One region of the Proteiniborus sp. MB09-C3 genome, then DNA from elsewhere that is predicted to be linked to it. Evidence: riboswitches for the same ligand, from Rfam matches in the RefSeq annotation. Region 1 holds a riboswitch; the other holds the start of a gene.
The links. Region 1 has a riboswitch for glycine ahead of gcvT (glycine cleavage system aminomethyltransferase GcvT). Riboswitches for the same ligand answer to the same signal wherever they lie in the genome.

Region 1 (14,125 bases):
TCGAAGATTTCCAAGCAAGAAGGGCAAATCTAAAATATAGAGATAAGGAAACAGGAAAGGTAGAATATGTCCATACACTAAATGGATCAGGTCTTGCTGTAGGAAGAACTTTGGCAGCAATTCTTGAAAACTTCCAACAGGAAGATGGTAGTGTAGTTATTCCAGAAGCTTTAAGACCATATATGGGCGGCGTTGAGAAGATCGTTAAGAAATAAAAAACCAACTAAAGGTTAGAAATTGGAATTGAGAATCTTATAGGGGCAGATGTTAGAAGCCAGAAGAATGAAAGTTTAAAGGGTAAAAACCAAGTGATGTATATTTAGTAATGACTAGAATGCTTCTATTATTATTCTAATTGTCATATGGCTTTTTATTTAAGTTGACTAAAATAGATGATTTTAAAAGGCCTAGATGAGCTATTATGCAAAGCTAGAGCCTTTTACTTAACCTGGTAATTAAGTAATATTATATAATTGACATAGATGCAATAATATCATATAATATATGGGTATGATATTAAGGTGCTCCCGTAGCTCAGTAGGATAGAGCGACGCCCTCCTAAGGCGTAGGTCGGAGGTTCGACTCCTCTCGGGTGCGCCACTATTATTTTTTGAAGGTGAAAATATGGATGAATATTTCATGAAAATTGCAATAGATGAAGCATATAAAGCTTATAGCATCGGCGAGGTACCTGTCGGTGCTATTATTGTAAATAACCATAAAATCATAGCCACAGGATATAATATGAGAGAAATTTTAAGGGATCCTACTGCTCATGCTGAAATAATAGCAATTAAAAAAGCCAGTGAATTTTTAGGTGGATGGAGGCTAATTGATTGCACTATGTACGTAACTTTAGAGCCCTGTGCCATGTGTGCAGGAGCCATTGTCAACTCAAGAATAGAAAGAGTAGTTATAGGGGCTAAAGACCCTAAAATGGGCGCCTGTGGCTCTATAATCAATATAATACAAAACCAAAGCTTTAATCATAGAGCTGATATTACTTGGGGAGTAATGGAAAAAGAAAGCTCTGAAATAATGAAAGACTTTTTTAGAAAATTAAGAGAAAAATAGATTAAGGTTTATTATTACAAAAGTTAGTGATTTTTGATAAAATAGTAGATAATGAAAATCATTAGGAGGAGATTGTTATTGAGGCTTTAAAAGAGATATTGACTAATGGTGAGGCAAAATGAGCAAGATAAAAGAAAAAACCAATTATCTAATTATTGCATTTATGTTTGCTATTATGATTTTATCTGCAATAGCCGACAATCTAAGAGGAGTATTTATACCCTCTTTTAAAGCGGATTTCTTAGTGAAGGATACCCATATGGGAGTCATGATAGTTGTAGGCTCAATAGGATATATAATCTTTGCTTATTTAGGAGGAATGATATGTGAAACTATGGGACACAAGAAGGTTATAAGTATGGGCATAGCTTTAACGATTCTTTCCCTAGTTACATTGTACCTCAGTCCTAACTTTGCAGTTTTACTAGTAGGAATGTTTCTATTGAATGCTGGATGGGCCTTCATAGGCTTAGCAATAAATACAGCGATACCTATAATAGCTGTAAGCTTTCAGGCTGTAATTATGAACCTAGTACATTTTTGCTATGGAATAGGTGCTACTATAACACAGAAATCTGCAGGTTTACTTTTATTTAAGGGAATAGAATGGCGAACTATGTATTTATGCATATCAATACTATATTTTATAGTTTTTATTGCATTTATTTTTGTAAAGATGCCCTCTGTAAACAAGTCTAAGGAAGACAAAAAGATTGACTACAGGTCTATATTCAAGCATAAGCTTATTTATTTTTATATGATATCCTTAGGTCTTTATGTGGCTGCTGAAATAGGCACTGGGAATTGGTTTGTTAATTATATGAGGGAAACCTATAAATATAATGAAAATCAGGGGACTTATTATACTACATTATTTTTCGGAACATATGCTTTAGGAAGGCTTTTAGGCGGATTTATAGTTGAAAAACTAGGTACTGTTAAGACTGTACTCATATCCTCGGTGCTAGCATTTTTATTTTATATCATAGGACTTGCAGTCGGACAAAAAGGGTTAATATTAATTGGATTTTCAGGGCTTTTCTTTTCAATTATTTTTCCTACACTTATACTATCAACAAATGAAGTGTTCAAGAAAAACACCACCTATATCATCGGGATACTAACCACTGCTTCATCAGCTATAAGTATGGCTGTAAACTTTATTATTGGATGGTTAAATGACTGTATAGGAGTTCCTAAGGCATATTATACTATTCCAGTATGCCTTTTGTTAAATATGGTTTTTGTCTATTTGATATATACAAATTCAAAAACACAGAAAAGTACTTTAAAGAGTTCCACATTGAGCTAAATGAAAAGGGTGTTTTAGAAAAAATTCTAAAATACCCTTGTAACTACTTTTGATATATAGTTTTAGGAAGTACAATAGAGGAAATTAAAGTACAGGAGAAAGTAGTCTTGAAATAGATTCCTTAAAAATAATTACTTTAGAGCGTTTTTTGTATTCTTCTATAGTTATTTCGTTGCAAACCTTTAAATCGTTCTCAAATATTTCTTTAAGCCTTGTAGATGTTTTAGTATCATAAATGAAGGCATTTACCTCAAAATTCAATTTAAAGCTTCTTACATCGATATTTGCAGTTCCAACGGAGGCTATTTTTCCATCTACTACTATTGTTTTTGCATGTATAAATCCATTTTCGTAAGTATAAGCCTTTATTCCAGAATCTAGCAATTCTCCTATATATGAGTAGGATGCCCAGTAAACAAACATGTGGTCTGGCTTATTTGGTATCATTATCTTTACATCGACTCCGGAAAGGGAAGCAATTTTAAGAGCTTCCAGTATACTTTGATCTGGAACAAAATATGGTGTTTGAATATATATACTTTCTCTTGCCGAAGCTATCATTTTAATATAGCCAATTTTTATTTGCTCCTGTTCTGAGTCTGGACCACTGGAGACAATTTGTATTCCTGTTTTTCCCTTAGACTGTATTAATGGATAGTATTTTTCATCATATGCAGTTTTTTCCTTTGATGCATGTCTCCAGTCAAGAAAAAATCTTGTTTGCATCATAAGTACGGCACTGCCTTCTATTTTAAGGTGTGTGTCTCTCCAATATCCAAATTTTTTGCTCAGTCCTAAATATTCATTTCCAATATTGAAGCCTCCTATAAAGCCACATTTGCCGTCTATGATTGCAAGCTTTCTATGATTTCTATAATTAATCCTTAAATTAATGAGAGGTATTTTAGAAGGAAAAAATGATGCTACTTTTCCACCGGCTTTAATTAATTCATTAAAAAATCTTTTAGGAAGAGTTCTTCCCCCAAGTGCGTCATAAAGAAGTCTTACTTCAACTCCCTCAGCAGCTTTTTTTGTAAGAGCAGCCACAATTTTTTTACCAAGGCTATCATTTTTAATTATGTAATAGAGCATATGGATATGGTCATTTGCTTTTTCTATGGAATCAAGAAGTGCAGCAAATTTTTCATTACCATCTGTAAATATTTCGACTTCATTATCCTGAGTGAATATTGAGTCATCGCTAATAAGCTGCATTCTTATCATATCTTGATAATTTATCATTTCTTCATCATTGAAAACTATTTCATTATTTTGTATATATGACATTTGTTCTAATAGGACTTTTCCTATCATCTGATCCTCTTCTGTTTTTGTGTCAAATATTTTTTGCCTACTAAGATTTTGACCTAAAGTTAGATAAAGTATAAAGCCTAAGTATGGGACTAAGAGCAAAACCATAAGCCAAGCCCATGTAGCGGAAGGATCTTTTCTCTCAAGAAAAATTAATATGAAGGCTAAGAAAACATTCAGCACAAGAAGTATAGAGAGTGTAGGTACAAACCAATTCATATACAAATACCCCCATTCATTAGGTTTGCTAAAAAGCTATCTAATATCATTTTATTGTATGTAAAAGATATATTCAATATTTACTATTTAGTTTGAGTTTATTTAAAGCATTAGTGTAACAAAAGACTGCATATAATTATAATGCAATTCATTTAGAAAGTAAAAATATAAATATATAAAATAAAAGGTGATGTTTATGAATAACAACACTATTGTCAAAGTACTTATAGTTATTATAATGATTTTAAGCACAATAATTTTTTGGAAAGACAAATCTATAAGCTCTTTCAAAAACATAATTGATGTGGTAAGTCATCGTGTCGAAGAAAAAGAGGTGATCAGGAAAGGAATTACATATGAAAAAGTCATAGCAATAACTTTTGATGATGGACCACATCCCAGATTTACGCCTAAAGTTTTAGATGTTTTAAGAGAGAATAATGCAAAGGCTACCTTTTTTGTTTTAGGAAAACATGCAGAGTGGTATTCAAAAACATTGTTGCAGGTAAAAGAAGAAGGACATGAAATAGGGAACCATTCTTATAGTCATGTAGATATAAAAAAATCCTCTGAGGAAGTTATAAAGAGCGAGATAGAAAAAACTCAAGATATTATTTTTAAGATAACAGGAGAAAGTCCTAGATTATTTAGACCGCCTTTTGGTTTCTATAGTGAAAAATTACTAAATGTATTGAAGGAAAGCGAATATAGGATAATTCTATGGACAGAAACACAGGATTCCTTAGACTGGAATCATCCAGGAGTAGATAATATTGTAATGAAGATTTTATCAAATGCACAGAATGGAGATATTATACTATTACATGATTATGCAGAAGGTGAATGTGAAGCAATTGAAGCACTAGAGATAATATTACCTGAGTTGAAGAAAAGGGGATTTAGCTTTGTAACTGTTTCAGAGCTTTTAGAACTAGATACTCAGGGAGATTAGCTAATACAATAACGAAAGGCCTTAATTGAAGTTTTGAAATCGTGAAGGGTTTTGTTGAAACGTATTTTATTATGAGTTATAAAATAAGCTGATGATCTGCTATACCAGAGCATCAGCTTATTAAAAATTATATTAAAAACTAAAAAACCAATTTACTATATGAGGATTTATTAAACCTATGAGCCAGGATCCAATAGGTGGGACAATAAAAATCAAATCAGGTATAACTCCTTTTTCTTCACTACAACACTGAATACTTGACAAGGAGTTCGGAGGAAATCCAATTCCAATAGCAGTTAATCCCGTAGCTATGTAAGCAGCAAGTGTATTTTTTCCATAGATTTTAAAAACTATGAAATATGAAAAAGCAATTAGCCAAGATATCTGCATTAAAACTATTAAAATGGCTTTGGGTGTTAGCATACTTAATGTCGATATATCTAAAGAAGCGAAACCCGTAACTAATAGCAATGATAAAAATATGTTGCCAATAAAATTCATATGTGAAAACTGTATATTAAAAATATTGAGCTTGTCCAAAATGAATCTGATTATAATACCGGCAAAGAGCCCTCCTCCCAAAGGAGATAATATTTTTCCGAATCCTAATTGAGTAGGAATATAAGCAATACCTGTTGCAGCAAACAATATTAAAAGATATTTTAGAAGCTCTGAGGTAGTAAAGGTTGGATTAGGAGTTTTAGCTATCTCTGAAAAATCTGCCTTAGGCTCTAAGAGCTTAAACACTATAGTAGATGATATAATTGCTAGAATAACACAAAATACTGAAACACCAGAAAGAGTAGATAAGAAGGCGGTTCCATTATCACCCACCAGTGCAACAGCGTTTTGTGCGAACGAATGGTCTCCTACTAAATTGAGAGAGCTAAACATAATCATATCTTTCTTTGGAAGACTAAAGATTTTTCCAAGTATGATAATGAATACATTTTGCATAATAGCAACTGATACTACTATGACCAGAAAAACCATTTGCTTAAATATCCCGTTCTTGAAAATGTTTTTATCTACACGCAACCCTATTGAAGCAAAAAAACCAGCAAAAAATACGGTGAATAGTGAAAAGTTGATAGATATTTTTATCTTTGGAGAAAGGACATACATAAGTATTGACAATAAAAGTCCACCTATAAAAGGTGCTGGAATATATAGCCTGTTTAGAATAGGGACTTTACTCTTTATAAAGTAGCCCAAGAGAATAAAGGAAATTAGTAGTGCTATGGTTTGTACTGTATTTAGGACAATCGACATTTTTACCCTCCATTTGTTATTTTTTTTCACGAAACTTACACAAACACTTACATAATACTACAAAATATAACATAAAATCAAGGGAAATTTGTGAAGTTTAAGACAATTATAAAAATTATGCTTGCTGTTAGAGCAATTAGCTAAGAAGTTTTTAAGCACTAATAATAAAATTGAAAAATACAATAAAATTTGGTATTATATATTCATATTCAAGAATCAGGAGCTGAGCAGATGAAAGATTTGGAATTGGCTAAAGAAATCCTCGAAGAAAAAGAGCTTACTTTAGCCATAGTAAAAGAGGGAAAAATTCTATTTACAAGTATTGATAAGGGAATAAAGCCTATATATACTGCAGTACGTGAGCTTAAAGAGGAGTTGAAGGGAGCAAGCGTAGCAGATAAAGTCATAGGAAAGGCAGCCGCAATTCTATGCAAATATGCAGATATAAAGGAGCTTTATACAAGGCTTATTTCTAGCGAGGCCATTAAAATATTTGAAGATAGTAGTATCAAGTTTTTTTATGATGAAAGCTCACCATATATTAAAAATAGAGATAAAACAGATATGTGTCCAGTAGAGAAACTATCTCAAAAGGTAGATAGTCCAACAGAGTTAGTTCAAAAAATATCTGAATTTCTAGATAATATGAAAAAGAGGGCATAGTATGAAAATCGCCGTAATAGATGGAAAAGGTGGAGGCATAGGCTGTCAAATAGTAGAAAGACTGAAGTCTTTAAAAAGAGATGATATTGAAATCATTGTACTGGGGACGAATTCCCAAGCCACAGCAAATATGCTAAAAGCCGGAGGTAATGATGGAGCTACAGGTGAAAATGCAATAATATGGATGAGCGACAAGGTGGATATTATTATTGGGCCTATGGCAATAATTGCAGCAAATGCAATGATGGGAGAAATAAGTCCCAAAATGGCAGAAGCAGTTGCAAGCAGCAGAGCTAAAAAGCTTTTATTGCCAGTAAGTAAATGTAATTTTGAAATAATAGGGCTTGAAGGCTATCAATTAAAACAACTCTTTGATGAATTGCTTAAAAAAGTGAAGACAATATTAGAAAAATAAGACCATGAAGGTTTTTTCCAAGAAGGAAACTTTCATGGTTAATTTTTTTGGGAGGTAAGAAAATGAATAAAAAATTTTCAACAAAGGATTTAGTATTAACAGGATTACTATTAGCTTTAGGACTGGTTTTTCCAATGATATTCCACCTATTTGGAGGAACAGGACCAGTATTTTTACCTATGCATATACCAGTTTTAATAGGAGGATTTGTATTACCGCCATATCTAGCCCTATTGTTAGGTATTATTACTCCACTAGTTAGTGGTACGCTTACAGGAATGCCAGTTTTATTTCCTATGGGAGTAATAATGATTTTTGAACTAGGAACTTATGGATTAGCTGCTTCCATAGCTACTAGAAAATTAAAGCTTTCTTCTATACCCTCGCTTATTATAGCCATGATAGCTGGTAGAATAGTAGCAGGTATAGTAGTATTTGTGTTGGCATCAAATTTTGGAGTACAGTTGAAGGCCCTTACATTTGTTAAGGGAGGAATAATAACAGGACTTCCTGGCATAGTTATACAGTTAATATTTATTCCATCATTGATGTACGCATTAAATAAAATCAATAGAGGTGCTAATGTAAATGCATAGTTGAGCAGGAGGTAAATAATTATTTTATTTACCTCCTGCTAATTAAGGATTTTACATGTTATTTAGCTTGACTGTCTATTTCTTTTTTTATTCTTGGATAGGGATCTTCCCAACCTTCAGGTTTAACGGTCTTTCCATCTTCCTTGTAGTGAGGCTTTCCATCGCTCCACAGCTTGTCCATATTAGCAGTATGTACTATTTCAAATATTTTATCAGGCTTGACCCCCATTTCAACAAGGGTCCCTAAAGCAAAATACATTAAATCTATCATTGCATCTGCCTGCTCATAAATATCATTTGCTTCTTTAAACTCATCTATTTCTTCAAGCATCCAGTTATATCTTTTAGATACCCTATCAGCATCGAGAAGCTTAGGAGTATCTCTATAAGGATGCCCAAACTTCATTTGAAAATCTTTAACCATGTCCCACCATTTATTACTCATATACGTTTACCTCCAAAAGTCTTCTATAGTTTTAAATAGCTTGTATTTTATTTATGACACTACATTTTTTATTCTATCACATTTTTATTAATCCGATAAAAAGAAATATGGTGATTTTTTTAACAAAACCTAATAAGTTTTAGCAATAATTATTGATATTTTCTAGAAATTATAATATTATCTAATATAAGCAGTATAAAAGTAACAAATAAATATGACTTAAAATAAAGATAACATAAGATATTACGTCAACCTACTTAAATATAATATATAAGGTAATTTCAGCAGCTATAGTTAATTTTTTAACGATTAAGAAGTTAAAAATATAACAATTATTGATATTTTTTAGAAATTATATTATGATTTAAGACGAATAGGAAAACACAATAGAATTAGGTATCTAGATGAAGGTGGCGTGAGATATCTTTATATAATAAGATAGCCGAAGAAGCAATATAAGATGAGCCGGTTTTTTATAGAAACTTTCAGGCAAAAGTATCGTCATCAGATGGAACTCTGAAGAGTCCGATTATTCGGCGCCGAAGGAGAAATGTATTATATAAGATACAGAAGCTCTCAGGTTAGGAAACAGAGGAATATAATGGCACATGGCTTTATAATGCTTCTATGCTGTTATATTCCTTTTTTGATACATTTTATTTGTATAATTATATGTTGTAAGATTTATTTATTATTTGGGTATATTATACCTATACTATGTCCTTTTAAAAGTGAATATAATGTTTTATTTAATCACATAATTAACATTAGCCATAAGCACAATAAAGTAACTTTAAAATTTGAAGGGAGGAGTTATTTTGGCAGAACCAAGAAAAACATCGCTTTACAATGCACATCTAAAGTATGGTGGCAAGATAGTTGATTATTCAGGATGGGCATTACCAGTACAGTATGAGGGTTTAACGCAAGAACATGAGGCAGTAAGAACACAAGCAGGATTATTTGATGTTTCACACATGGGAGAAGTAGACGTTACAGGACCACAAGCATTGGATTTTGTTCAATACTTAGTTACAAACGACATTTCAGTACTTAATGACAATCAAATAGCATATAGCTTTATGTGCTATCCAGAAGGAGGAGTTGTAGACGACCTTTTAGTTTACAAATTCTCAGAAGACCATTATTTCCTTGTAATTAATGCAGCTAATGTTCAAAAAGACGTGGACTGGATTAATGAAAATGCAAAAGGCTATGATGTTAATATTAAGAATCTTTCAGATGATATATCTGAAGTTGCTATTCAAGGACCTAATGCTCAGAAGATTCTTCAAAAGCTAACTGATACAGATCTTTCTGAAATAGGCTTTTTCCATCTAAAAAGAGATGTAAATGTATCAGGAGCAAATTGTTTAATATCAAGAACAGGATATACAGGAGAAGATGGATTTGAAATCTATTTTGATAATGAGCATGCAGAAGCTCTATGGGATAAGCTGATGGAGGCTGGAAAAGAAGAAGGACTTAAACCAGCAGGACTTGGCTCAAGAGATACACTAAGATTTGAAGCAACTCTCCCTCTTTATGGAAATGAACTTGGTAAGGATATTACTCCATTAGAAGCAGGATATGGAATGTTCGTAAAACTAAGCAAAGAAAACTTTATAGGAAAAGATGCCTTAGCAAAGCAAAAAGCAGAAGGATTAAAAAGAAAAATAGTAGGATTTGAAATGATCGATAGAGGTGTTCCTAGACACGGATACGAAGTTTATGCAGATGGAAAGAAAATAGGCTTCGTGACAACAGGATATTTTTCACCTACTTTAAAGAAAAACATAGGATTTGCAATGCTTGATATGGACTATACTAAGCTTGATACTCCAATTGATATACAAGTAAGAAATAGGAGCTTAAAAGCAAAAGTAGTAGATAAGAGATTTTATCAAAAACATTACAAGAAATAAGATAAACTTCAGTAGTACAAATTAACAAATAATACTAAAATTAAGGAGGAATTTTTTTATGAAAATAGTTGAAGGTCTTTTATATTCAAATGATCATGAGTGGATTAAGGTAGAAGGAAAGGAAGCTTATATTGGAATTACAGATTTTGCACAACATAAACTAGGAGAGATTGTTTATGTTGAATTACCACAAGTTGACGATGAACTGAATTCAGGAGATGTTTTCTCAGTAGTTGAATCAGTTAAAGCAGCTTCAGATTCTTATCTTCCTGTATCAGGTAAAGTAGTTGAAGCAAATGAAGAGCTAGAGGGAGAACCAGGCCTACTTAACGAAGATCCATATGCGAACTGGATTGCTAAAATTGAGCTTTCAGATGAATCAGAACTTGAAGAATTAATGAATGCTGAGGAATACGAAGACTTCTGTAGTAAGGAGGAATAGTATGCATAGATATATACCAAATACGGAGGCTGATAAGAAGCGAATGCTTGAAAGCATTGGTGTAAGCTCTGTCAGCGATTTGTTTTCAGACATACCAGATAACTTAAAATTAAATAGAAAGCTTAATATTTGTGAATCAATGTCTGAGATGGAGATTGTAAGGCATATGGAAAACCTTACAGATAAAAATAAAAGTGTAGAAGAATTAGTGTGCTTTCTAGGAGCAGGAGCATACGATCACTACATACCTTCAATAGTAAAGCATCTTGCTATGAGGTCTGAATTCTATACTGCTTATACTCCTTATCAGCCAGAAATAAGCCAAGGAACGCTACAGGTAATATTCGAATATCAAACTATGATAACTAGTATCACAGGTATGGATGTAACTAATGCATCTATGTATGATGGACCTACTGCAACGGCAGAGGCGGCTATAATGGCCTGCGAAAATACTAGACGTAAATCTATTATTGTATCAAAGACAGTTAATCCTGAAACTAGAAAAGTTCTTAGAACTTATCTGAAAGTAAGAGATATTGAAATAATAGAAGTGGATATGGCCGACGGCGTTACAGATGTAGAAAAATTAAAATCTCTAGTAGATAAAAATACTGCTGGAGTTATAGTTCAAAGTCCAAATTTCTTTGGAATACTAGAGGATGTAACTGAAGTTGAAAAGGTTATCCATGAAAATAAAGGAAACCTAATTATGTATGTTGACCCTATTTCACTAGGAATATTAAAAACTCCTGGAGAATTAGGGGCAGATATAGTAGTAGGTGAAGGACAATCTCTTGGAAATAGGCTAAACTATGGTGGACCACATCTAGGATTTTTAGCTGCTACTTCAAAGCTTGTCAGAAAGCTTCCTGGAAGAATAGTTGGCCAGTCTGTAGATGTGGATGGAAGGAGATCCTTTGTACTTACTCTTCAAGCAAGAGAGCAGCATATAAGAAGATATAAGGCTACTTCCAATATATGCTCTAACCAAGGCTTGAACATGGTTATGGCAGCTATATACATGGTAACAATGGGTAAGAAAGGGCTTAGAGAAGTTGCACTACAAAGCACACAAAAAGCACATTATGCTTATAATGAAATGGTTAAGTCCGGTAAATTTAAGCCATTATTCGATAAGCCATTCTTTAAAGAATTTGTAGTTTCAAGCGATATAGATGCTAGCAAAGTTAATAAAGAGCTTCTAAATAAAGGTATTCTTGGTGGATATGAGCTTAGAAAAGAATACAACGAGTTAAATAATGGGCTTCTTTTCTGTGTAACAGAAAAGAGAACAAAAGAAGAAATTGATAAGCTAATTGGCGCTTTGGAGGTGATGTAATATGCTAAGAAATTACGATAGCTTGATATTTGAAATCTCCAAGGAAGGAAGAACAGCCTATAGCCTTCCCCAAAATGATGTAAATGAGCTTTCACTAGATTCAATCATACCAAGCCAATTTTTAAATGAGAGAGAGGTTGATTTACCAGAAGTAAGTGAAGTTGACGTGGTGAGACACTTTGTTAATCTTTCAAATAAAAACTATGGGGTAGATACAGGATTTTATCCATTAGGTTCATGTACTATGAAATATAACCCTAAAATAAATGAAGATATGGCAGCTCTTGATGGATTTGCTGACCTACATCCATATCAACCTGAAGAAACTGTACAAGGCGCACTAGAGCTTATGTATAACCTTGAAACATATCTTTCAGAAATATCAGGTATGGCTAGAACAACTTTACAGCCAGCAGCTGGGGCACATGGTGAGCTTACAGGACTTATGATTATAAGAGCTTATCATGCTTCTAGAGGAGATAGCAAGAGAACTAAAATAATAGTTCCAGACTCAGCTCACGGTACAAATCCTTCAAGTGCACAAGTTGCAGGGTTTGATATTGTAGAGATAAAATCAGATAAACATGGTGCAGTAGATATAGAGGCACTTAAAGCTGTATTAAGTGATGAAATTGCAGGTCTTATGCTCACAAATCCAAGTACTCTTGGATTGTTTGAAAAGAATATAAAAGAGATAGCTGATTTAGTACATGAGGCAGGCGGTCTATTATACTATGATGGCGCTAATATGAATGCTATCATGGGTATTACAAGACCTGGAGATATGGGCTTTGATGTAATGCACTACAATCTACACAAAACCTTCTCAACACCTCATGGTGGCGGAGGACCTGGAAGTGGCCCAGTTGGAGTAAAAGAAGATTTTATTAAGTTCCTTCCATGTCCAATGATAGAGAAAAAGGGTGATATGTATACTCTAAATTATGATTGTCCAGATTCAATAGGCAAAATGAAGGGCTTCTATGGACATTTTGGAGTGATGGTTAGAGCATATACCTATATATTGTCAATGGGTGCAGAAGGTCTTAAGGAAGCAAGTGAAACAGCTGTTCTTAATGCAAATTATATTATGAATAAGCTTAAGGATCACTACTACCTACCATTAGACCAAATCTGTAAGCATGAGTTTGTATTAGGTGGGCTAAAGGAAGATAATTTAGAAGTAGCTACACTAGATATTGCTAAGAGGCTTCTAGACTATGGCTACCATCCACCAACAGTATACTTCCCATTAATTGTTGATCAAGCAATAATGGTAGAACCTACTGAAACAGAAAGCGTTGAAACACTGGATGGCTTCATAGAAACTATGATTAAGATAGCTGAAGAAGCAGAAAAAGATCCTAATCTGTTAAAAGAAGCACCACATAATACACCAGTTAGAAGAATAGATGAAGCTAAGGCAGCAAAAGACCTTATCTTAAAATGGAGTAAATAAATATTAATCTTAAATTCAGGTAAGGCATGCTCCTTGCCTGAATTTTTATATTGCTGGATAAAAAAATAACAATATGACAAAACTATAAAAATAGTTATAATTTTTTGATGGAGTGATTATATGAATCCAATGTTGAAAAAATTAGTAGACCAAGAATTTATGACAGAAGCATTTGCAAGCTATATCGAAGAAGCAGTAGCTAATAAAGACTCTTTTGTGGTTTCAGGTCACAAAGGATGGGGAATTCTACCTCTTTTTGCTACAATAGGTGCTGTAGCTAAGGGAAATTCTTCAATGAAGCAGGTTAAAAGCTTCGAAGACTTAGCTGATGAAGCTGAATACTATTTAATTGGAGATCTTAAGGATATTGATTATGCAAAGTTAATTACTGACACTATGTTAAAACAAAATTCATCAATGATTTGTCTAAAAGATCCAGATCATCCATACTCATTTTTTAAATTACTTGGTGATGTTTATAAAGCTAATGGAGATACTTCCAAGACATATCAAGTACTTGAATGCGACAAGATCAATGATGAGAAAAAATTGGTCAAGATCACTAAGATTACATTAAATGAAAAAGGAAGGCCTTTAAAGGTTGACTTAAGAGGATAGCTAAATGTTTAGACCCGCAGATAACTGCGGGTTTATTGCGGCATTGAAAAAAATCAGGAGTTTAGATTCCTGATTTTTTT
Region 2 (16,578 bases), 1.4 Mb from region 1:
TGTCATTATTTTTATTTATAGAAAGCTATATAATAGGACTTACAGTAGTAAGCGGTGAATCAATGATGAATACTATTAAAGATAATGATAGAATATTAGTAAACAAGATATCGTATTTTTTTGAAAGCCCATTAAGAGGAGATGTAATTATCTTCAGCCCTCCTATTGATGGCAGAGAAAATGAACTCTTTATTAAGAGAGTAATTGCAATATCAGGAGACTATTTTGAAATAAAGGATAATATATTATACTTAAATGATACAGTCATTACTGAGGATTATATAAATATCAATAAATCTTATAAAAAAGAGTTTAAGCTCCTAGAAGGGAAAGTTCCAGAAGGATATGTATATGTACTAGGAGACAATAGAGACAATAGCAATGATAGCAGAGTATTTGGATTTGTGCCAATTAAGAATATTAAAGGAAAGGCAATAACAAAAGTTTGGCCAATAGGTGGGATTAAAAGCTTAGCAGTACACTATGGAGATAATACAAATGAGTGAGGAACAAAAAAATGAACTTAAAACAATATATTATAGACCAATCCAAGAAGGCTGGTATTGACATAATAGGATTTACAAAAGCAGAAAGATTAGAGGATATGGTCAGCGTTTTAAAAGAAAGAAGAGAAAAAGGATATGATACAGAATTTGAAGAAAAGGACATTATTGCAAGAATAGATCCTTCTCTTTTGCTACCAGAAAGTAGGACAATCATAGCCATAGGTATTTCATATAATATTGAATATAAGATATCATCCCCTAAAGGCATAAAGTGGTATGGATTATTATCTAAATCTTCATGGGGAGAGGATTATCATAGAGTTTTAAGAACTAAAATGGAAATACTAGTAAAGAAAATTAGAAATGTTATAGATTTTAAATACACTATTTGTGTAGATACATCGCCATTAATAGATAGAAATATTGCAAAGAAGGCTGGAATAGGCTGGTACGGTAAAAATTGCTCGATAATAAATGACGATTTTGGTTCATTTATATTCTTGGGATATATATTGACAGATTTAGAGTTAGAAGAGGACGAAAAAACCGAAGAGAAGTGTGGTAACTGTAGGCTGTGCATAAAATCCTGTCCTGCTGGAGCAATACAAGAAGGGTATGTTATTAATACTAAAAGATGTATTTCATATTTGACTCAAACCAAGGATAGAATACCCTATGATTTAAGAAAAAAAATGGAGACAAAGCTTTATGGATGTGACACATGTCAGCAGGTTTGCCCTAAGAATAAGGAAATAAGAAAAGGTAATACAGAGGAATTTATTCCTATAATAACCAATGGAATTATTGATATTGAAGAAATCATGACTATTTCAAATAAGAAATTTAAAGAAAATTATGGAGTGATGTCAGGAGCTTGGAGGGGAAAAAATATTTTAAAGAGAAATGCCATAATAGCATTAGCCAATACAGGGGATAAAAGCTGTGTAGGATTACTGAGAGAAGCGCTAAATGATGAAAGTCCAATGATTAGAGAATATGCAGCCTGGGCACTTATTAGAATTGACAAAGAAATTGGGATAAGACTGGTGCAAGAAAGGCTCTTAAAGGAGAAGGCTGCTGAGACATATGATGAAATGAAAAATTTAATTGAAATACAGGAAATATAGTATTTTAAAAATACTTGTTAAAAAAAAGACTTAAATAGAGGAAATTTGATTTTTATGTAGTAATTTTTATATCATGATGTATATACTTTTTTATCGAGAAATACAATTGAAATATCAAAGAGTGTGTATTGCAATTGTATTTAAAAATCCACAAAAAATTAGGGAGGGTATAAAATGAGCAATATTCACGATTTAGTATTTTTAAAAGAAAAAATACAAGAGTTAAAGGATCAAGGTGTTTACAGAAAGCTGCCTGTATTAGAAGGGGCGAATGAAGCAGAAGTTATACTAAATGGTAAGAAAGTAATTAACCTTTCATCCAACAACTATTTAGGATTTGCGAACCATCCTAGATTAAAAAAGGCATCAATAGAAGCTATAGAAAAATATGGAGCAGGAGCAGGAGCAGTTAGAACTATTATAGGTAATATGGCTATTCATGAAGAATTAGAAGAACTGCTTGCAAAATTCAAAAGAGAAGAAGCAGCAATGGTTTATCAGTCAGGCTTCAACTGTAATGCAGGAACTATACAAGCCGTTACAGAAAAAGGCGACATTATTATTTCAGACGAATTAAATCATGCTAGTATTATAGATGGCTCAAGATTAAGTAGAGCCGACAAAGCTATTTATAAGCATGCTGATATGGATAGCTTAGAGCAGGTATTGAAGGAGAACAGAGATAAATATAGAAACATACTTATTATCACAGATGGTGTATTTAGTATGGATGGAGATATAGCGAAGCTTCCAGAAATAGTTGAATTAGCTGAAAAATATGAAGCTATGACTTATGTTGACGATGCTCATGGTTCAGGTGTTTTAGGCGAAAGCGGAAGAGGAACAGTTGACCATTTTGGACTTCATGGTAGAGTTGACTTTACTATTGGAACACTTTCAAAGGCAATAGGCGTAGTTGGAGGATATGTAGCAGGTAGTAAGACTATGCAAGAATGGTTAAACCATAGAGGAAGACCAATACTATTTAGTACTTCTCTAACACCAGCATCAGCAGGAGCTATTATAGAAGCTATTACCATGTTGATGGAAACAACAGAGTATACAGATAGACTTTGGAAAAATGCAAAATACTTTAAACAAAAACTTGGAGCACTAGGATTTAATACTGGACATAGTGAAACACCAATAACACCAGTAATAATAGGTGATGAAGCTAAAACTATGGAATTTAGCAGAAAGCTATTTGAAAATGGTGTCTTTGTATCAGGCATTGTATTCCCAACTGTACCAAAGGGAACAGGAAGACTTAGATGTATGGTTACTGCTGGTCATACAGAAGAGCAACTAGATAGAGCAGTTGCAGCCTTTGAAAAAGTCGGCAAGGAAATGAACATACTTAAGTAGAAGTCAGAATATTCGATTCTGTACTCTAGTACTTATTCAGTAGCTAAATAATAAAAGATGCAGGGCAACCTGTATCTTTTATTATTATGGTTTATCCTTTGAATGTGATTTAACTCATAATAATTGGATATCTATAGACTAAGAAGCTTTGCTGGAAGTAAATCAAAGAATTGGGAGGATTAAGATGAAGTATACAAATATTATTGAAGATATTAGAACTATAAGGGATTTTAAAAAAGAGGAAGTGCCGAATAATTTAATAGATGAAATAATCATAGATGCACAAGATAGTTTATTAGCAGGTAGAAGAGATGATGTATCAATCACATTTATAAAGAATGGACAAAAGCTTTTCAATACTTTATCAGGAAAAGCAGGATATTTTGGAAAGATGATAGAGGCGCCTCATTACATACTGATATCATCGAAAAAATTTGAAGGCTATGTAGAAAATAGTGCATATATAATGGAAAACTTAAGGCTAAAAGCATGGAATATAGGGCTTGGTACTTGCTGGTTAAGCATTGAAGATGAAAAAGAATTATTCACAACTTTAAATATTGATAAAGAATTTATCCCAATATCGTTAATTGCTATTGGCTATCAATACAAGGGCTTTTTTAAGAAGGATACCTCACCTAGGAGCAGCAGGCTTGGAGTAGAGGATATAATATTTGATGGGCAGTGGGGTAAGCAATGTACTACAGAAATGCTGGAGGCAAGAGGTATTGTAAACATTCTTTATTATTCGAGATTGGCACCTTCTTGGGGAAATCTACAACCTTGGAGATTTATATTGGATGATAATAAGATTGTATTAGCTATTGTGGATAAAGATATTCTACAGCACTTAGATGCAGGTATTGTAATGCTATATTTTGAAAAATCAGCACATGAGGAAGGTATACTAGGGAAATGGAGATTAGACATTTCAAATACAGATAAATATAATATACCTGAAGGATATAAGGCTTTAGGATATTTTGAAGTATAAATAAAATAGATAATAAAAAGACATAAAGCCCTATTAACTTTACTACTAAAGTTGTAGGGTTTTTTACTGTATTAGTGATAAAATAGATTATAGTGTATATTTATATTATTATTTTGTATAATCTATTAAGAAGTACTATTTGTCAAACGAGGTGGACAAAATGATAATTGGTGCATGTTCAGTTGAGCTCATGATATATGAATCAAACTCTTTAAAGGATAAAAGACATGTAATAAAAAGCATAATAGGAAAGATACAATCTAGGTTTAATGTTTCAATAGCCGAAGTTGACTTAAACGATACATGGAGAAGCTCACAAATTGGATTTGCCTGTGTCACAAATGATTCTTCACATGCTAACCAAGTCCTATCTAATGTACTTAAATTTATTGAAGGCGATGGCAGGGTGGAAATAGTTGCCCATCAAATAGAAATACTATGACGAGGATGGTAATGTTATGAAAAAAACTTTAAGCAATAATAAGATAAAAGAGGTGCTGGAGATTCTCGAAGCCACTTATCCAGACGCTACCTGTGAGCTTAATCATACAAATCCCTTTGAGCTTTTAATTGCCACTCTTTTATCTGCTCAATCTACAGATAAGCGAGTAAATATAGTTACAGGAGAATTGTTCAAACAGTATAAGGCTCCAGAAGACTTTCTGAAATTAACTGAGGAACAGCTAGCTGAAAAGATACGGAGTATTGGGTTTTACAGGACAAAAAGTAAGAATATCTTAAAGCTTTGTGACATGCTTGTTAATGAATATGGTTCTAATGTTCCCTCCAACAGAGAGGAACTAATGAAGCTGCCTGGAGTAGGGAGAAAAACAGCTAATGTAGTGATAAGCAATGCTTTTGGGCAAAATGCCATAGCTGTAGATACCCATGTGTTTAGAGTGTCAAATAGAATAGGCCTAGCAAATAGTGACAATGTTCATGATACTGAAGAAGATTTAATGAAGAATATAGAGGAAAATCAATGGTCTAGAGCTCATCATCTTATAATATTTCATGGAAGACGCATATGCAAAGCTAGAAAGCCAATGTGCCATGAATGTCCCTTGACAGACTACTGCTTATATTATAAAGAAAATGTGGAGAAATAAGCAGAAATTTGACAAATTAAGAGGAAATAAAATATAAATGGAGAATAGCATAATGGTATTAACAAATTATATTAAAAGGTGGAATACTGGCCTATGGATGTAATTAATATAAATGAAATGATATTTTCTTTAGATATTGGGACAAGGACAGTCATTGGAGTAGTAGGAGAACTACATGATAATAATTTTAAGATTCTAGCAAGCGAGATAATAGAGCATGAAAAAAGGAATATGTATGATGGGCAGATACATGATGTCAACAGTGTTGTCAACATTGTAAAAAAGGTTAAAGAAAAACTTGAGCAAAAACTGAATATTAAACTGGACAAAGTAGCTATTGCTGCTGCAGGAAGAGCACTAAAAACCTATAGAACAAAATTAGAAAGAGAAGTAGATTCCAGTACTGAAATAGATTCAAGATTGGTTGAAAGTCTTGAAATGGAATCAATACAATCTGCGCAGAATTCTCTAGATGAAAAAACTAAAGATGAAGATACTAGATACTATTGCGTAGGTTATACTGTAATAAATTATTATTTAGACGGCAACTTTATGGAAAATTTAGAAGGGCATAGGGGCAATAGAATCGGAGCTGATGTGCTTGCAACCTTTTTACCTTATACGGTAGTGGACAGCCTGTATACAGTTATGGATAGAGTAGGACTTGAGGTAACAAGTCTAACCCTAGAGCCTATTGCTGCTATGAATATTGCAGTAAAGAAGAGCCTGAGGCTTCTAAATATAGCTTTAGTAGATATAGGTGCAGGAACTTCTGACATTGCGATATCCAGAGATGGCACAATTGTAGCATATGCTATGGCTTCAGTAGCTGGTGATGAAATAACGGAAAGTATTGCCAAGACATTTCTTTTAGACTTTGATGCCGCTGAAAAATTAAAAATAGAATTGGCTTCAAAGGAATTACATAAATTTGTGGATATTTTAGGTTTAGAGCATGAAATTGGAACCGATGAGATTTTAGATAGGATAGATAGCACGATTAAAATTATTGCCAAGGAAATTGCAGCTAGGATTTTGGAATTTAATGATAAGGCTCCTAGTGCAATATTTTTAATTGGTGGAGGAAGTCAGTTACCTAGACTTAATGAATATATTGCAGAGAATCTCGGTCTTCAAAAAGAAAGAGTGGTAATAAGAAACACTAGTATTATTGAAAATATTACTAATATTCCAGAACAATTAAATGGGCCTGATGCTATTACTCCAATTGGTATAGGTTTTTATGCATTGGAGAATGCACATAGGGATTTTATAGAAGTAAAGGTTAATGATCAGAAAATAAAATTATTTAACACTAAAACAATAAAAGTTTCAGATGCTTTGACATTTATAGGCTTTAATCCAAGAAAGCTAATACCTAAAAAGGGAGAAGATATAACCTATTACATAAATGGAGAGGAGAAAAAAGCCTTAGGACAATCTGGAGAAGCAGCTAAGATTTATGTAAATGATCAATTAGCTAGCCTTGAGAGAAAGCTCAAAAATGGAGATAGTGTAAGAGTTATTGAGGCAACTCAGGGTACAAAGGCGGAAATCAAATTGTTTGACTGTATTGATATATATAAAAAGATAATAGTGAATAATAAACTACTTAACTTGATTTTAGATGTTAAAGTAAATCAAAAGACTGTATTTGACAACATCAGGATAAATGACAGAGATATAATAGAGGCAAAAGAAATAAGCTATGTTGAAGAACTTTATGGACAGTTAAACATGGACAAGGATGTTCATCTAGCCTATAAAGCTGGAGAACTTCTAAATAATGACTATGTACTAAAAAACAATGATGTCATTGAAATAAAACCACTGGAAGAATCAAAAGAAATAAAATTGAAACAAGAAAACAATAACACCTTGAAATTAATCATAAATGGAGAAGAAACAGAAATACATCACAGCAAGACAAGCTTTATATTTGTCGATATTTTTAACTATATAGAGATAGATTTATCAAAGCCTCAGGGTGAGCTTATTTTAAATGTAAATGGGACTAAGGCTGAATTTACTCAAGAATTAAAGGAGAATGACAGAGTAGAGGTTTATTGGAAAAATTAATCAACGATTATAATTAACATAAGAGAAGGGAGATTGACAATGGAAGTAGAAGCTTTATACAGTAAAAAGGTAAAATGCCCTGCATGTAATAAGGAATTTACTACTAGTAAAATGAGGACAACTAAGATTAGAGTTGATAGGGTGGACGGAGATCTTATGAATCATTACAAAAGTGAGAATCCTATAAAGTACCATGTTTTTGTTTGTCCTAAATGTGGATATGCAGCAATGGAAGGTAATTTCAATAAACTTAGACCTGCCGAAAGAGAAATAATTAAAGAAAGTATTTCGAAAAAATGGAAGGAAAGAGAATATTCTGGATCGAGGACAGACGATGAGGCGATAGAATGCTATATGTTAGCTCTTTATTGTGGAGAACTTATAGGTTTAAAAAAATATGAATTAGGCAATATTGCTTTAAAGATAGCTTGGTTTTTTAGAACAAAAGAGAGCGACGAAGAAATGCGATTCTTGCAGAATGCAGTTGAGCTTTTTGAACAAGCATTTTTTACAGAAGACCTGTCAACTTTATCCACAGACGAAATAACACTTGGATATTTGATTGGTGAACTTCATAGGAGATTGGGAAGAAAAAAAGAAGCAGTGTTATGGTTTGGAAAAACTGTTTCAAATCCTCGAGTAAAAAATAACCCTAGGATAGAAAATCTGGCTAGAGAACAATGGCTTCTAGCAAAGGAGAAAGACGGTGAAGAATGATACAAAAATTTACTGTGAAAGTATGGAGACAAATATAGGAAAATTATGGATTGGGTTTACGAGTAAAGGTCTTGCAAGATTAGAGTTTTCAACAAGGGAGGATAACTTTACTAAAGAACTAAAAAAAAATTATCATAGTATAGTTGAGTATGATGGAGCAGATTCTGATTATAGTAAACAAATAAAATTATACTTAGACAAAAATTTGAAAAGCTTTGATTTACCCTTAGACTTAATTGGTACACCTTTTCAAATGCAGGTTTGGCAAGAACTACTTAAAATACCATATGGAGAAGTAAGATCCTATAAAGATATTGCAGTTGCTGTAGGGAGAGAACAAGGCTTTAGAGCAGTTGGCATGGCTAACAACAGAAATCCAATATCAATAGTAGTCCCTTGCCATAGGGTCATAGGGAGCAGTGGCGAATTAGTAGGTTATGGTGGAGGAATAGAGACTAAAGTAAAACTGTTAAAGCTTGAGGGGCTGAATATAATAGAAAAGGAACACAATGGAAACAGACTATATTTTATTGCTTAATGTATTCTATATCTGCATTCCTTAAGGTTCATAGCTTAAATCAGTAGTCTCGCAACACAAATTTGCTATAATTATTGTAAGTTTTTGTTACACTTAAGAACATATCCCACATATTATATAATAAAATGTTTTAGAGGTGGGATATTGATGTATTATTATACAGAAAATAGAAGTGCAGCTAAATTACCTATAGTACTTATACCAGGTCTTTTTGGTTCCCTTGGTGATGATATATTGCCAGGAACCGGAGACCTTAATTTTGGTATGGCTGAACATGTATATAGGCCTATAATAGAAGATTTAGAAGAACTAGGCTATAAAGAAGGAAAGGATTTATTTATAGCTTTTTATGACTGGAGAAAAGGCTGTGAATATAACACAGAAAAATATTTAATACCCAAAATAGAAGAGGCTAAAAGAGCAACGATGAGAGCTAAGGTAGATTTAATAGGCCATAGTCTAGGAGGAATAGTAGCTAGAACTTATATTCAAGGCTCACTATATAATAAGGATGTAAGAAACCTTATTATGATGGGAACTCCAAACTCTGGTGCAGTAAATGCATACTACTTCTGGAGCGGTGGACAGATGCCTTATGATAAATTAGAAAAGAACGTGATTTATCAATTGCTGAAAATAGGTTTTTTTTGGATATATAGATTTTTACATGGACCAATAAGCGATGTAAATATTTTGAGAAGACTATTTCCAGTAGCTGAAGAGCTGCTTCCTAGTTATGGATATGGAAATTATCTATTTTATGATGATAATGGCGGGATAAAAAAGCCAGTGCCAATTACTCAAATGGAATCAGTAAATAGGCATTTAAATAAAATGAATAAGACTAGTCATTTAATATTTAACCGAGGGGTAATACCATATCATATAATTGGGACTGGATTGGAAACAACTGATATAATCTGTGTAAATAAAAACAATAGAAGCATGGATAAATGGTTTGATGGAAAGCCAATGTACTCTATATCCATGCCTTATGGAGATGGAACTATAACAATAAGCAGTGCAGAAGCAATATATAGCAAGAATTATTATTTGAGTTCAAATCATGGAGATATATTAAAGAAATCAAAGGATATATTAGCTTCAATACTTATGCGTCCGTCATCTCCTCAAAAAGATTATAGAAAGGAAGCAGAACAAAGCTATGTATATAGTATTATACTGAGAAATGTACCTGAAGCAGAAATTCATTATGCCAATACAGAAAAAGTTTTAAATATAGCAGAAAACACAACTACAAGAGATTATATTACTAGAAAAATGGGAGATAATCTACATTGGATAGTACTCAGCTCAAAGGAAAAGGAAAAAATCAAACTCAATTTTAATCCAAAGAAGGAACAAGACTATGAAATGCTAGTATTTTTTGCAGAAAGGAATGGAGAAATTGAAATGATAAGAAAAAGCTTTAAAAGTAGGAACACAACTATAAGTCTTTTTGGAGCAAACTGTTTGTAAATATGACATATTAGCATATATTGTCTTGAATTAACACATTTGATTTGCTATCATTAGGTTATAAAATAATAATATATTACTTTTATACATGAGAGGAGAAAGGCAATGAACAGCATGACTAAAAAAATTACAACTGTTGCATTAGTATTAATATTGGTTCTAACATTAATAACTGGATGTGTAACACAGGGAGAAGAACCTAAAAACGAAGAAAATCCTATAACATCAGGAGAAAGCAATGATATCTATCCAATGGAAGTGGAGGATCAATTCGGGAACAAAGTAACAATAGAAAAACAACCTACAAGAATAGTTTCCCTTGCGCCAAGTCATACAGAAATTCTTTTTGCATTAGGGCTTAAAAATGAAATAGTAGGGGTGTCTACTTACTGTAATTATCCAGAGGAAGCTACTGAGAAAGAAAAAGTAGGGGATGCTTTTAATGTAAATATAGAAAAAATATTAGAGCTGAATCCAGACTTAGTGATTCAATATGGTTCCGGCAAGGAAGACGTGAATAAAAAATTGAAGGATGCTGGCATAGTTGTACTTAGCTATGAGCCTGAATCTGTAGATCAGGTTATTAGTCTTATAGAAGAAATAGGAAGAATTACAAACAGTATGGTACAAGCGAAGGCCGTAACTACAGATATGATGAGCAAGAGAGATTATATAGTCAATAAGGTAAGTAGTGTAGAAAAAAAAGCAAAGGTATTTTTTGAAGTTTGGAATGAACCATTACAAACGGCAGGTCCAGGTTCATTTATAGACGAATTAATAAGACTAGCTGGTGGAGAAAATATTGCCGGTGATGCAGAAGGAGCTTATGCTCAATTTGATTTAGAACAGCTTATAGAAAGAGATCCTGATGTTTATTTGATGTCTAAGGATCTTGAGACTAAGACTATTGAATCAGTAAAGGCAAGACCAGGATATAGTGAGTTAAGTGCGATAAAAAATGACAGAATATATATTTTAGACCCATTGATATCAATACCAGGACCAAGAATAGTTGAAGGATTTGAAATCGTAGCAAAAAGTATATATCCTGAGCTTTTTGAGTAAAAATAGAGTAGGGATAATATGAACGAAAAAAAAGTGAACAAAAAAAGGTGGAGCTTCATTATTGTGGTTTGCGTAATTACTTTGATTCTCAGTATTATAGTGTTTTCAACCGTAGGCTCAGCTAATATCAAAACCACAGACACCTTTAGAATTGTTCTTTCTAAAATACCTTTAATAGGAAAGCAAATTGATATTTCAGACATGCCAAAATCTTACCAGACTATTATACTCAATGTAAGAATACCTAGAGTTTTAATTGGGGTTATTGTAGGAGCAGCTTTGGCTGGTGTCGGAGCCGTATTTCAAGGCATGTTTAAAAACCCTATGGCAGATCCATATGTCATTGGTATTTCTTCTGGAGCTGCATTAGGAGCGGGATTAGTGATTATTTCAGGAATAACTTGGACAGCCCTTGGAATGTCATCTATTTCAATTGGAGCATTTATTGGAGCTATTTCTTCTACTTTTTTAGTCTATTGGATTTCAAAGGTAAAAAATAAGGTTCCAGTCACTATTTTACTGCTGTCAGGAGTTGCTGTTGGTCAGTTCCTGACAGCTATATTATCATTTCTAATGGTAATATATACAAAAGATATGAGTAAAATAATATATTGGACATTAGGCAGCTTTTCGGGGAAAGGCTGGGAGCATCTGGCTTCTGTATCTATTCCCATGATATTGTCGATGATTATTATTAACTTTTTTTCAAGGGAATTAAATATTATGCTCTTAGGAGAAGAGTCTGCACAAAATTTAGGCATTAACGTAGAGAAAACAAAGATAATTATACTCATAATTTGTTCTTTTATTATATCAATTGCAGTGTCAGTTAGCGGAATAATCGGTTTTGTAGGTCTTATTATCCCGCATATAGTGAGGTTAATAGTAGGACCTGACCATAGAATCCTTATACCTACATCTATGCTGGTAGGTGGAATATTTATGATATTTGCAGATACATTAGCTAGAACCATTATATCGCCAACTGAGATACCCGTTGGGATAATAACAGCTCTCTTTGGGGGCCCATTTTTTATATATCTCTTAAGAAAATCTAAGAAAAGCATATAGCTGTATACTATAAAATCTATAAAATCAACATACAAGATGAAAGAAATGCTATTCAGAATGAGAATAAATAGTTGCATAATACACAATAATAGATTCTAAGGAATAATTCCTGGAGTCTTTTTTGTGTAGATATGAAATTATTGGAGGGATAAAAATTCCAAGTCTAGAGATTGCTGAAATATTTAATAAGAATACAAAAGAAATTTTTAAGCAATTTGTTGATATAGATTTAGATGAGAAGATTTATAAAACATCAGATACCAAGCTTTATGATGGGGTATCTGTGATAGTAAGTTTTTCAGGCATAATTTCAGGGCAAATAGTAATTAGCATTTCAGGTGAACTCTCAAAAGTTATCTACCATAGGTACATGAAAGGCATTTTAGCTATAGAAATTGATAAAGATGTTAAAGAGGCTGTTTTTAAATTATCAAAGCTTATAATAGGAAATTCATGTGCTAGCTTCTATGGGAATGGAGTTTCTATGGAGATATGTAGCTATTGTATAGTTGAAGGCTGTGATATTAAATATACATCAATTGATAAAAATGTCACAATAATTGACTATGAAACCTCATTAATGGATATGAACATAATGCTTATATTGGATATTGATGGGAAAGCAGAAAATTAGTGATTTTAACAATTGACTTTATAAAAAAAGATTAGTAAAATCAATTAGGTTGGTATAAATAACATTTTAATTATGAACGTTGAAGTAGGGGGTTAAATAATGCCACTAAATGTCGTGTTAGTAGAACCAGAAATTCCGCAGAACACAGGTAATATTGCTAGAACTTGTGCAGCAACTGGTGCCTCACTACATCTTGTAAAGCCTTTAGGATTTGCTATAGATGATAAGCATGTAAAAAGAGCTGGACTTGATTATTGGAGCTTGCTAGATTTACATGTGTATGAGAACCTAGATGAATTCTTTCAGAAAAACGATGTAAGTAAATTTTATTTTGCAACAACGAAAGGACGTCAGAGCTATACGGATTTCAAATTTGAAGAAGGAGCTTTTTTATTATTTGGAAAGGAAACAGCAGGGCTGCCAAAGGAGATTCTCTCCAAGTATCAGGAGAGGACTATGAGAATACCTATGGTTGAAGATGAAAGAGCTAGATCTTTAAATCTTTCAAATTCTGTTGCCATAATAGTGTATGAGGTGCTAAGACAGCTTAAATTTTCCAACCTGATATAATTTATGAAATAATTCTTTAGCATTATGAAAGAATATTTTAAAAAACAGGAGGTTTATTATGCAAATTGCTTTTGGTGTATTAGGAGGACTAGGATTATTCTTATATGGAATGAATCTTATGGGGACAGGCCTTCAGAAAGCTGCTGGAGAGAAGCTAAAAAAACTTATAGAGGTATTAACCAGCAATAGATTAATGGGAGTAATTGTAGGTACAGCTGTAACCATGGTTATCCAAAGCAGTAGTGCTACAACTGTAATGGTTATAGGGTTCGTAAATGCTGGCTTAATGACATTAAATCAAGCAGTTGGTGTAATAATGGGTGCTAACGTAGGAACTACAGTAACAGCACAGCTTATAGCTTTTAAATTAAGCGATTATGCACCTGTTGTAGTAGCTATAGGTGTTGCAATTTGGCTATTTTCTTCTAAGAAAAAAAATAAGGAGATAGCTGAGATACTTATTGGATTTGGTATTCTTTTTATAGGAATGGACTTCATGTCTAGCCATTTGAAACCATTAGGAAATTCACAAGTTTTTAAAGATTTGATAACTAGTCTTAAAAATCCAGTTTTAGGAATTATAGTAGGCTTTGGATTGACCACTCTAGTACAAAGCAGTAGTGCTTCTATCGGATTGTTGCTTGCTCTTGCTAGTCAGGGTCTTATAACTATAGATATAGCATTACCCATTCTTTTTGGTGATAACATAGGAACTACGACAACTGCACTTATTTCAAGTATTGGAGCTAATAAAACAGCTAAAAGAGCAGCACTTATGCATTTTCTTTTTAACGTAGTAGGAACTATAATTTTTATGGTTATATTAAGAAAGCCTGTAGAAGCTATAGTAATAAAATTTTCACCAAATGATATACAAAGACAAATTGCAAATTCTCATACACTATTTAATTTACTAAATGTAGCAATTCAATTCCCTTTTGCAGGACTATTAGTTCTAGCTGCTAAAAAGCTAATTAAAGGGGATGAAGAGGAAGTAATTAATGGCTTAAAATATTTAGATACAAGAATTATTGAAACTCCTTCTATAGCTGTAGGTCAAGCAAGTAAGGAAGTACTAAGAATGGGAAAAATAGTGAGAGATAATCTGAGGACTGCCATTGAAGCATTCTATTCAAAGGATGAGAAATTAGTTCAGAAGGTTTTTGAGGAAGAAAAAAGGATAAATGAAATTGAAAGAGATATAACAAAATACCTAATCCAGCTTTCCAATGCACCTCTTACAGATGAGCAGCATTCAACTGTAACTACACTATTCCATGCGATTAACGACATTGAGCGTGTGGGAGATCATGCAGATAATATAGCGGAATTATGTCAAAATAGAATAGATAACAAGCTTTGGTTTACAGACACAGCTCTTGATGAGCTGCATATAATGTTTGATAAGGTGGAGGATGTATTTAGTAAATCTCTATTAGCATTTAAAACTGCCGATCCAAGGATTTCAGAGGAAGTAATCAATCTTGAAGCAGAGGTTGATATAATGGAAAAGCATTATAGAGAAAGTCATATTGAAAGATTAAATACACAATCATGTGAGCCTAGCTCAGGAATCGTCTTTCTTGATTTAATAAGTAATCTTGAAAGAATATCAGATCATTCGTCAAATATTGCAATGTATATTTTAGATGCTCTTAAATAATATGAAAAGCGCAGGTATATGTGCTTTTCTACGGAAATATGGCAAATGTTAAAGATATTTAAGAAATTTTCTTACAAAAACATGAAAAAAGGTATTGTGCACAAATTGTTTATATATTATAATAATTTTAAATACAAACATTGATTTTTATTTAACAATTCTATAATTGAAATAAAACTGGATGAAGGATGCGGAAGAGACCAATATATATTGGCGCCGAAGGAGTAAGTCATAAGTTTGCCATTTATGGAGAAGCTCTCAGGCAAAAGGACCGTATTTGGACAGTTCTCTGGAAAGCCTATGGCACCGAAGGGGCAATTCTTTGAAAAAAGAAGAATCTCTCAGGTTTAGAACAGAGTAGAGGGGCACATAATAATGTTACTTCTATTCTGTTTTTTTGTTCAAAATTTTAAAGGATTGTAAGGGGTGAAACCAGTGGGCAAAATAATAGTTACAAACAATCCATTGATAGGAGAAAGATTTGCAGCCTTATATGAAATAGAATTTTATGATAAAGATTACATAGGTATTTTGGAAACCGTGAGAGACAAAATCCATCTAGGACACGAGCTTTTATCCCATCCTTTAGCAGGCAGTATCAAGCCTAATGAAACTCCATATAGGACTGTTATTATTTCAAAAGATAAAAAACAGTTAGATATGAATTCTTTAACTCTTATAGAAAGTGCTATAGTAACTACTAGGAAATTTATTAGCAATAGACCAACGCCAGATTGGAATAATGTTGCACTTTTTGACTTTCAAACCGTAGACTTATCCCTAATTGAAAATGTACTTAATAACGTGATTTAGCCCTGTATAAAACTTGGCAGATTTGGGTAAATTTTAGTTGGTAATAGGCTTTTTGCAAGCAATGAAGTCACATGTCTATACCTTATAAATGTTAACCATAAAACTTAATGGGTATAATTATTACAAAATAAAGGAGTGAGGCACATGACAAACTTATACGATACAATAATAATTGGATCAGGTCCTGCAGGTTTAGCAGCAGGATTATATGCAGCAAGAGCAAAAATGAAGACTCTAATATTAGAAAGAGAAAAAGCAGGTGGACAAATAGTTACTACTGAAGAAGTGGCTAACTATCCAGGCTCAGTTGAAAACGCTTCTGGACCATCTTTAATTGCAAGAATGGTTGAGCAAGCAGATGAATTTGGAGCAGAAAGAGTACTAGACGAAGTAAAAGAAGTTAAATTACAAGACAAGATAAAAGTGATTAAAGGTGCTAAGGGTGAATACCATGCAAAGTCTATAATAATTGCAACAGGTGCTAAACCAAGACCAATGGGCTGTCCAGGAGAAAAAGAGCTTACAGGAAAAGGTGTTTCATACTGTGCAACTTGCGATGCTGATTTCTTTACTGATTTAGAAGTATATGTAATTGGTGGAGGAGACTCGGCAGTTGAAGAAGCAATGTATTTAACTAAATTTGCCAGAAAGGTTACTATAGTTCATAGAAGAGATGAGCTAAGGGCAGCAAAATCAATTCAAGAAAAAGCTTTTAAAAATGATAAAATAAACTTTATTTGGAATTCAGTAGTTAAGGAAGTAAAAGGTGAAGGTATATTGGAGTCAATGGTACTTGAAAACAGAGTAACTGGTGAAATAACAGAAATAGTTGCAGATGAGGATGACGG

Region 2: it holds a riboswitch for glycine, as region 1 does, so the genes downstream of both, QO263_RS09340 (GrdX family protein) here and gcvT (glycine cleavage system aminomethyltransferase GcvT) in region 1, are expected to answer to the same signal.

Annotation. Positions count from the first base shown of each region.
Region 1 is NZ_CP127161.1:545,375-559,499, forward strand. It holds gene serS (serine--tRNA ligase) at 1-215, shown strand, start outside; tRNA gene QO263_RS02600 (tRNA-Arg) at 524-600, shown strand; gene tadA (tRNA adenosine(34) deaminase TadA) at 625-1,074, shown strand; gene QO263_RS02610 (MFS transporter) at 1,193-2,386, shown strand; gene cls (cardiolipin synthase) at 2,471-3,916, opposite strand; gene QO263_RS02620 (polysaccharide deacetylase family protein) at 4,113-4,868, shown strand; gene QO263_RS02625 (sodium/glutamate symporter) at 5,001-6,140, opposite strand; gene QO263_RS02630 (DUF1893 domain-containing protein) at 6,372-6,803, shown strand; gene QO263_RS02635 (DUF3842 family protein) at 6,805-7,218, shown strand; gene QO263_RS02640 (ECF transporter S component) at 7,281-7,814, shown strand; gene QO263_RS02645 (pyrophosphohydrolase domain-containing protein) at 7,873-8,259, opposite strand; glycine riboswitch at 8,766-8,861, shown strand; gene gcvT (glycine cleavage system aminomethyltransferase GcvT) at 9,078-10,184, shown strand; gene gcvH (glycine cleavage system protein GcvH) at 10,243-10,626, shown strand; gene gcvPA (aminomethyl-transferring glycine dehydrogenase subunit GcvPA) at 10,628-11,968, shown strand; gene gcvPB (aminomethyl-transferring glycine dehydrogenase subunit GcvPB) at 11,970-13,427, shown strand; gene QO263_RS02670 (hypothetical protein) at 13,548-14,045, shown strand.
Region 2 is NZ_CP127161.1:1,927,593-1,944,170, forward strand. It holds gene lepB (signal peptidase I) at 1-506, shown strand, start outside; gene queG (tRNA epoxyqueuosine(34) reductase QueG) at 518-1,633, shown strand; gene QO263_RS09275 (glycine C-acetyltransferase) at 1,808-2,998, shown strand; gene QO263_RS09280 (nitroreductase family protein) at 3,183-3,992, shown strand; gene QO263_RS09285 (DUF503 domain-containing protein) at 4,153-4,434, shown strand; gene nth (endonuclease III) at 4,451-5,101, shown strand; gene QO263_RS09295 (cell division protein FtsA) at 5,195-7,180, shown strand; gene QO263_RS09300 (DUF2225 domain-containing protein) at 7,220-7,897, shown strand; gene QO263_RS09305 (methylated-DNA--[protein]-cysteine S-methyltransferase) at 7,887-8,435, shown strand; gene QO263_RS09310 (lipase family alpha/beta hydrolase) at 8,583-9,914, shown strand; gene QO263_RS09315 (ABC transporter substrate-binding protein) at 10,020-10,979, shown strand; gene QO263_RS09320 (FecCD family ABC transporter permease) at 10,998-12,050, shown strand; gene QO263_RS09325 (chemotaxis protein CheX) at 12,172-12,684, shown strand; gene trmL (tRNA (uridine(34)/cytosine(34)/5-carboxymethylaminomethyluridine(34)-2'-O)-methyltransferase TrmL) at 12,784-13,254, shown strand; gene QO263_RS09335 (Na/Pi cotransporter family protein) at 13,313-14,917, shown strand; glycine riboswitch at 15,099-15,201, shown strand; glycine riboswitch at 15,203-15,277, shown strand; gene QO263_RS09340 (GrdX family protein) at 15,353-15,730, shown strand; gene trxB (thioredoxin-disulfide reductase) at 15,875-16,578, shown strand, end outside.